2 regions of the Telluria mixta genome follow, and region 1 is predicted to be linked to the other one. Evidence: predicted binding sites of a transcription regulator. Region 1 holds the regulator's gene; the other holds the start of a gene.
What was found. The regulator LexA, encoded in region 1, represses DNA repair genes until DNA is damaged. The targets are predictions, from matches to a motif close to ACTGTATNNNNATACAGT.
Positions count from the first base shown of each region.

Region 2: P0M04_RS30955 (VRR-NUC domain-containing protein) is a predicted target of LexA. The motif match lies at 1,050-1,067, and genes of this name have one in related genera.

Region 1 is NZ_CP119520.1:3,759,950-3,764,271, forward strand. Features, by position in the region: gene P0M04_RS16705 (cystathionine gamma-synthase family protein) at 1-929, shown strand, start outside; gene P0M04_RS16710 (tetratricopeptide repeat protein) at 995-1,795, shown strand; gene P0M04_RS16715 (class I SAM-dependent rRNA methyltransferase) at 1,870-2,505, shown strand; gene lexA (transcriptional repressor LexA) at 2,561-3,226, opposite strand; gene rpsF (30S ribosomal protein S6) at 3,512-3,895, shown strand; gene priB (primosomal replication protein N) at 3,923-4,213, shown strand; gene rpsR (30S ribosomal protein S18) at 4,256-4,322, shown strand, end outside.
Region 2 is NZ_CP119520.1:7,044,376-7,048,697, forward strand. Features, by position in the region: gene P0M04_RS30945 (M15 family metallopeptidase) at 1-171, opposite strand, end outside; gene P0M04_RS30950 (hypothetical protein) at 229-972, shown strand; gene P0M04_RS30955 (VRR-NUC domain-containing protein) at 1,083-2,738, shown strand; gene P0M04_RS30960 (ATP-dependent DNA helicase) at 2,735-4,322, shown strand, end outside.

The DNA.
Region 1 (4,322 bases):
ACGTCGTGTCGTCGTCGTTCCTGTTCGGGAATACCAACAGCCTGTGGAACACGGTGGCCGCGCAGGGCACCGAGGTGTCGTTCGTGGATGCGACCGATGTCGCCAATGTCGAAGCGGCACTGAAGCCGAACACGCGCCTCGTGTTCGTCGAGACGATCGCCAACCCGCGTACGCAGATCGCGGACCTGGCTCGCATCGGCGAGCTGTGCCGTGCGCGCGGCATCCTGTACGTCGTCGACAACACGATGACGACGCCTTACCTGTTCCGTCCGAAGGCGGTCGGCGCGGGCCTCGTCGTGAACTCGCTGACGAAGTCGATCGGCGGCCACGGCATGGCACTGGGCGGCGCGCTGACGGACACGGGCCTGTTCGACTGGTCCGCGTTCCCGAACATCGCCGACAACTTCCGCAAACAGCCGCCGGCCGCGCAAGGCATGGCGCAACTGCGCGCCAAATCGCTGCGTGACTTCGGCGCGTCGCTGGCACCGGAAGCGGCGCACCACATCGCGGTCGGGGCCGAGACGCTCGCGCTGCGCATGGAGCGCACCAGCGCGAACGCGCTGGCGCTGGCGCGCATGCTGGAGGCGGATGAGCGCGTGGCCGCCGTCTACTACCCGGGCCTCGAATCGCATCCGCAGCACAAGCTGGCAAGCGAACAGTTCCGCGCCTACGGTTCGCTGTTCAGCTTCGAGCTGAAAGAGGGGATCGACTGCTTCGACTACCTGAACCGCCTGAAGGTCGCGATTCCGGCGTCGAACCTGGGCGACACGCGCACGCTCGTCATCCCGGTCGCGCACACGATCTTCTTCGAGATGGGCGCGGAGCGCCGCGCCAGCATGGGCATCGCGGAATCGCTGATCCGCGTGTCGGTGGGGATCGAGGATACGGCCGACCTGCTCGCCGATTTTGGCGACGCACTGAACGGTTGAGCGGGCGGGGCGCTGCGGTTATGATCGTCCTGTTCCCAATCACCGATCCGTAGATTGCACGCCCCATGAAGACTGCCCTGTTTTGCGCCGCACTGCTGTGCGGCGGTGTCGCATTCGCCGCCGAGCCCGGCGCCAAATCCCCTGCGAAAGGCGCCGCCGCGAAGCCGGCCGCCGCCGCCCCGTCGTCCGCCAACGCGGCCGCCGAGCAGGCGGAAGCGGACGCATTGTTCGCGAAGAAATCGTATCCGGAAGCGCTGGCGAAATACACGAAGCTGGCGAACGCCGGCAACGTGATGGCCCAGCAGCACCTGGGCGAAATGTATTTCTACGGCGAGGCGGGCAGCGTCGACATGGACAAGGCCGCGCAGTGGTTCCAGAAGGCGGCCGCGAAGGGCAATGCCGTCGCCATCGCGTCGCTCGAGCTGATGAAGCAGCGCGAGGCGCGGCGCGCCGACCTCGACTACTGGATCGCGAAATACGACGGCTCGGACCTGCGCACCAACGACTACCGTTGCCCGGCGCCGCGCTTCCCGGCCATGTCCAAGGTCAACGAGGAAATCGACTATTACAGCGGCAAGATGAAGGACTGGGAAGCCTGCCATAACCGCTGGGTGAAACAGCTGAATGCGTCGCTGCCGCTCACGAAACGGATCCCGGAAGACATCACGAAGCTGATGACGAAGGACGAGACGGAGAAGGCGAACGCGCACCTGAAGGAGGTCGGCGACCGCCTGGCGGAAGACACGAAGGTGGCCGGCCGGCTGGTCATCGCCGACTTCGACGCATGGCGCGCGGGTACCGAGGCCTACGTCAAGGAACACAACGAGATGGTCAAGAACGCACCGCCGCGCGACGACGGCAAGTGATGGCGATGGCAGGAAGACGCCGGAGGCGATAACGCCTTGCTGTATCATTCGGCTCCTGAAAACGAAGTCTGCATATGCTCATCATCACCATCAAACAGGGCAAGGAAAAAAGCCTGCTGTCCGGCGACCCCTGGATTTATCTGTCCGCCATCGAGAAGGTCGAGGGGCGGCCCCAGGAGCGCGGCAAGCCCGGTGTCACGGCGATCGTGCAGTCGTCGGCACGCCAGTTTCTGGCGCGCGCGGCCTACAACGCGAAGTCGCAGATCGCGGCCCGCGTCTGGACCCTGCGCGAGGACGAACCGGTCGATCACGCCATGATGAAGCGTCGCGTGCAGGCTGCGGTCGCGCGGCGCGCCGTTGCCGTGCGTGGCGCCGATCCGCAAGCCCTGGTGCTGGTGATCGACGGCGAAAAAGACGGTCTGCCCGGGCTCATGGTGCACAGCTATGGCGGGACCGCCGGTTACCTGGTGTGCCAGTTCAATGCTGCCGGTGTCGACGCGTGGAAGGTGACCATCGTGCAGGCGCTGCTCGCGGCCACAGGTTGCCCCAACGTATTCGAACGTAGCGACGAGCTGTTGCGCAAAGGGGAGGGGCTACCTGTCATCTGGCGTGCCCTGGCCGGCGACGAGCCGCCGCAGCGCCTGATGGTACGTGACGGCAGCCGGCTGCTGCCGACCGATATCCGTACCGGTTTCGTCTATCCGCGCTGAGCGAAGGATAAAACGACAAGGCCCGCATGACGCGGGCCTGTGTGCAGGTGGAAGCTTAGTGCCAGGACCGCAGCAGTCCGACCGCCAGGCCTTCCAGTGCGAACTCGTCGGCCTGCGGATCGACGGTGATCACGGAAAAGTCCGGGTTTTCCGGCAGCAGTTCGATCGTGGTACCGGTCTTGCGGTAGCGCTTGACCGTCACTTCGTCGCCGATGCGGGCCACGACGATCTGGCCGTTCTTCGCGCTGTCGACCTTCTTGACGGCGAGGAAGTCGCCATCGCAGATGCCGGCGTCGCGCATCGACCAGCCCCTGACCTTCAGCAGGAAGTCGGGCTTGCTCGAGAACATGGCCGGGTCGACGGAATAGGTCGCTTCGACGTGTTCCTGGGCGAGGATGGGCGAGCCCGCGGCGACGCGGCCGACGAGCGGCAGCGACATCAGGTTCGGCGGAATCGGCGGTACGAAGGCAGGCACCGCGGCAGCAGCGGCAGCCTTGGATTCGACGGACTGGCCGACGAGGCGGATACCGCGCGAGGTACCCGGGGAAATTTCGATCGCGCCTTTACGCGCAAGGGCCTGCAGGTGTTCCTCGGCGGCGTTGGCCGAGCGGAAGCCAAGCTCCTGGGCGATTTCGGCGCGGGTCGGCGGGAAGCCCGTGTTGTCGATGGCTTCCTTGATCAGGTTGAGGATCTGTTCTTGCCGTGCGGTGAGCTTAAGCATGTTTGTCTTCGTTGGTACGGGGTCAGACTGTATTTTTGTACAGTATTGCGCCGCGCGCAAGGGGATTTCAAAGTTTTTTTGCGGTGCGGTACGCAGTGCACGTCTACAACCTTTTGCGGTGCGGTACGCAGCGCACGTCCAACGTTTTTCGCAGCGCCACGCACTGCGTGCCGCTGCCCCATTGAGCACTTGACGGTTTTGCTGTTATAATGTTGGGCTTTCCCTTCCCACACTCGTCTTGACGCCGAGGTGGGCATTTGTTTAAACGTCCTTAAGGAGTGTTTCATGCGTCATTATGAAATCGTGTTTATCGTCCACCCGGACCAGAGCGAGCAGGTCCCGGCGATGATCGAACGCTACAAGACCACGGTCACCTCGCGCGGCGGCAACATCCACCGCGTCGAAGATTGGGGCCGTCGTCAAATGGCTTACCAGATCCAGAAGCTGCCGAAGGCACACTACATCTGCCTGAACATCGAGTGCGACAACGAGACCCTGGTCGAGCTGGAAACCGCATTCAAATTCAATGATGCCGTGCTGCGTCACCTGACCGTGAAGATGAAGAAAGCTGAAACCGCACCGTCGCCGATGATGAAGTCGGTCCAGCGCGAAGACGCAGCCAAGAGCCACCGCGCCGAGCAGGCCGCCGCTCCGGCCGCAGCAGCCTAAATCTCTCGCGGGAGCATCAGGCTGTAAGTGAACAAGCTGTCCCTGGTCGCAAGCATTCTGGAACGCGACGTCCTGCGCTACACCCCGGCCGGCATCCCCATCGTGGGCGGCATCCTGCAACACGGATCGACGCAGACGGAAGCGAGGCTGGACAGGCAGGTCGAATTCGAGATTCCCGCGGTTGCCGCGGGCGAGATTTCGGGACGATTTGCCAATGCCGAGTTGGGCGCGATGTACCGCTTCACCGGATTCTTGGCCAGGAAAAGCCGTCACAGCAAAAGCCTGGTGTTTCACATCATTGATTTCAGTGCCGCATAAAAGTTTGCGGGCACGTTTATAGATAGATACAGGAGCCTCAAAATGGCATTCGGTAAAAAGTTCGACAAAAACAAAGCTAAGCTCAAAGAGAAGCGTAAACAGCAGAACC
Region 2 (4,322 bases), 3.3 Mb from region 1:
TGCCTGCAGCGTCGCATTCCCGCTGCGCTGCCAACCGCCGACGCGCCATTGCAGGCGGCGTTGCAGCATGCCGAGCATCTGCAGCACCATCGCCCGCCCGCCGGGGAACAGGGCGAGCCAGATGACGCTGCAGGCCAGACAAAAGTACAAGAATGCGAGGAAGATCAGCATCGACTTCTCCGGTTTGTTTCTAATTGGAATTAGTTTTCCAATCTTAGGAGTAACGCGGTGCGCCCTACAGATGAAAATCAACCCGGCTCCAGACGTCCCAACCTGATGTCGTCGTCGCGCCGGACCACCGGCGAGATCAATATCCTTGCCGTGCTCGACGGCCAGGCGCCCGGGCGGCGGCTCCGCACCCTGCCCGCCGTCGTCTGGTATGGCGCCGCCGGCGTGCTGGCGTGCTCCCTGCTCGTCGCTCTCGCCTGGCTCGTCCGCGGCACGGCGCCGGCGCGCAGCACGGATACGGCCGGCACGGCGCAGGCGTCCGCGCCGACTTTGCAGTCGACACAGCCCTCCCAATCCTCGCGGCCGGCGCCGGACATGGTCGCATCCCCTGACGCCGCCGGTCCGGCGCGCGGCGCGGTCATCATCGATCTGCCGCAACCCGCCCCGGCGACGGCATCCGCCATGCCTGTGCGCGCCCCGGCCGGCACGGAGACGAATCGGGCCACGCCGCGCCATACGGCCACGCACCCCGCCACGCCGTCGATTCCATCCACGCGGCCGCAACCGGCGCTGCGGACGAATTCGGTCCAGGCGCTCGCTCATACGGACCCGGCACCGCCGCGCCAGAAGCGGAGCGCCGGCCCCTCGAGGACCACGTCATCGGCCGCCACGGTCGATACGGACGTCGCCCTCATCTCGGCCATCCTCCAGCACACCGGCCCCCGTAACGAGGCGGCCGATGGCGCGGGCACGGCGGCGTGCAGCGACAAACCGTGCGGTCCGCGCATTCCACCCCGACAATAGGGCGGCAATCCCGGAAAACCACGCCGCAGGCCATCACGACACCGAAACTGCTGGGCCATCGTCGCCGGCACCGTTATACTGTACAAAAGTACAGTTGGTGCGGTATGACGATGATCAGAGTCCTGGAAAACGAGTTTTATTATCTGGATAACTTCCAGCGCGTGCTGGACTGGATCGCCGAGCGCTACGCCGACCTGCTCATCGACGAGGAACATGCGTTCATCGCCGCCTTCCCGCAATTGCCGCAACCGGCCCGCGCCCTGTTCGTGCGGATGGTCATGCGCAAGGGCACCCTGTTCCGCGCCAGCAAGCTCAACTACGCAGAGATCGGCTGCCCGCGCGCAGCGACAGAGGCGCTGCTGCCCAGCGGCTGGATCGAGTCCGATCCCGTCCTGACGCTCGACGAGTTGTTCGACCTGCTGTCGAAGCCGGAACTGGCCGAGGCGTTCGGCCTGACGGGCGCGCAGAAGAGCGCGCGCAAGGCCGACCAGCTCGAAGCGCTGCGCGCGGATCCTGCGCACGAAGCTCAGCGTCCGTTCTCGCATTGGCACGGCAACTGCGACGACCTCGCATTGCGCCTGCTCGTACAACCGCTGTGCGACCGCCTGCGCCTCATCTTCTTCGGCAACCTCTCGCAGGACTGGACCGAGTTCGTCCTGTCCGACCTGGGCCTGTTCCGCTACGAGCGCGTCGAATTCTCGCCGGCGTCGCGCGGCTTCCGGGCCCGCCAGGACATCGACCACTATCTCGACCTTCACGCGTGCAAGGAGCGCTATTACGCGGGCGAGGCGGCACTGGACGTGCTGGCCGACCTGCCCCGCCATGCGTTCGGCAACGACTGGCTCGACAGCCGGCGCGAACGCCTCCTGTTCCAGCTTGGCCAACTGCTCGAAAAAGAGCGGGACTGGGACAATGCGTATGCCGTGTATGTGGATTGCCGCTATCCGGGCGCGCGCGGACGGGCGATCCGCGTACTGGAAAAGCACGAGAAGTTCGACGCAGCCTATGCCCTGTTCGAGACGGCGCAGCAAGCCCCGGAAAGCGAGGCGGAACGCCAGCACCTGCTGCGCCTCGGCCCGCGCCTGGCACGCAAGCTGGGCCACCCGAAGGGCCCGCCGCGCCGGGCGACGCCGGTCGCGCGGCTCGACCTGAACCTGCCGCTGCCGGGTGGAGAATGGCGCGTCGAAGGCGTCGTGCTGGCGCATCTGGCGCGCGACGACGCACCGGTCTTCTACGTCGAAAACACGCTGGCCAACACGCTGTTCGGGCTGTTGTGCTGGCGCGCCATCTTCGCGGCCATTCCAGGCGCCTTCTTCCACCCGTTCCACCGCGGCCCGGCCGACCTGTTCGCGGCCGACTTCTACCGGCGCCGCAAGGACGATTTCAACGCCTGCCTCGCACTGCTGGACGACGGCCGCCACCGTGCCGCCATGCTCGCGACGTACGAAGAGAAGGCGGGCCTGCAATCGCCGTTCGTCGCCTGGGACTGGCTCGACCGCGACATCATCGAACTGGCGCTGGACTGCATCCCGGCCGCGCACCTGAAACTGTGGTTCCGCCGCATCCTGCAGGACGTGAAGGAAAACCGCACGGGCTTCCCCGACCTGATCCAGTTCTGGCCCGGCGAGCAGCGTTACAACATGATCGAGGTGAAGGGTCCGGGCGACCGCCTGCAGGACAACCAGCTGCGCTGGATCGATTACTGCGCCGAGCACGGCATGCCGATCACGGTGTGCTATCTGCAATGGGAACAAGCGGCGGCATGAGTGACGCGGAAAACAGCGCGCGCTACGTCGTATCCGTGCGTGCCCTGTGCGAGTTCACGGCCAAGCAGGGCGACCTCGACCTGCGCTTCACGCCGTCGCCCACGGCGCAGGAAGGTATCGCGGGTCATGCCGTCGTGGCATCCCGCCGCGACGACAACTACCGCAGCGAAGTGACGCTCGCGGGCGATTGGGGCCCGCTGCACGTGCGTGGACGGGCCGATGGCTACGACCCCGACCGCAACCTGATCGAAGAGGTCAAGACGTACCGCGGCCAGTTCGCGCGCATTCCGGACAACCACCTGCGTCTGGCCTGGGCCCAGTTGCGTGTCTACGGGCACCTGATGTGCGAGGAACTCGGCATGGACGACGTCAACCTGGCGCTCGTCTACTTCGACATCGGCACCCAGCAGGAGACCGTGCTGCGCGAAACCCGCACCCGCGCCGATCTCGCCGCGCTGTTCGAAGACCAGTGCCGCCGCTTCGTCGCCTGGGCCGAGCGGGAACTCGCGCACCGCGGCGCGCGAGACGCCGCGTTGACGGCGCTGCGCTTTCCGCATGCCAATTTCCGTCCCGGCCAGCGCCAGCTCGCGGAAGCCATCTTCCGCGCGAATTCGGGCAAGCGCTGCCTGCTCGCCCAGGCCCCGACCGGCATCGGCAAGACCGTCGGCACCCTGTTCCCGGTGCTGAAGGCGGCCCCGGGACAGGGTCTCGACAAGGTGTTCTTCCTGGCCGCCAAGACGCCGGGACGCCAGCTCGCGCTGGACGCGGCGGCAACACTCAAATCCGGCGGCACGCTGCCATTGCGCGTGCTCGAACTGAGCGCGCGCGACAAGGCCTGCGAGCACCCGGACAAAGCCTGCCATGGCGATTCCTGCCCGCTCGCCCAGGGCTTCTACGACCGCCTGCCGGCCGCGCGCGAAGCGGCGGCGAATGCGGACATGCTCGACCGCGCCACGTTGCGCGAAATCGGCCTCGCGCACGACGTCTGTCCGTACTACCTGGGCAGCGAGATGGTACGCTGGAGCGACGTCGTCGTGGGCGACTACAACTACTGGTTCGACGGCGGCGCGATGCTGTACGCGCTGGCGCTGGAGCGCGGCTGGAAGGTCAGCGTGCTGGCTGACGAGGCGCACAACCTGGTGTCCCGGGCACGGTCGATGTACACGGCGACGCTGCAACGCGCGGACCTGCGCGCGGCACGGGCCATCGCCCCGCCTGCGCTGCACAAGGCACTCGACAAAGTGAAACGCGCGTGGACGGACGTGAGCAAGTCCGCGCCCCTGCCCTACCAGGTGCTGGACGGCCTGCCCGACAAATTCCTGAACGCGCTGCAGGGCGCGGCCAGCGCCATCACGGAGCACATGGCTGCGTTTCCGGTCCCGTTGGATCCCGAGCTGCAGGATTTTTATTTCGGCGCGCTGCAGTTCGGTCGCCTCGCGGAATCGTTCGGCGAGCACTCGCTGTTCGACGTCACGCGCGAGGACGAACGCAACACGACGCTCTGCATCCGCAACGTCGTCCCCGCCCCGTTCCTCGGTCCGCGCTTCGCATACGCCCATTCGACGACGCTGTTTTCCGCAACCC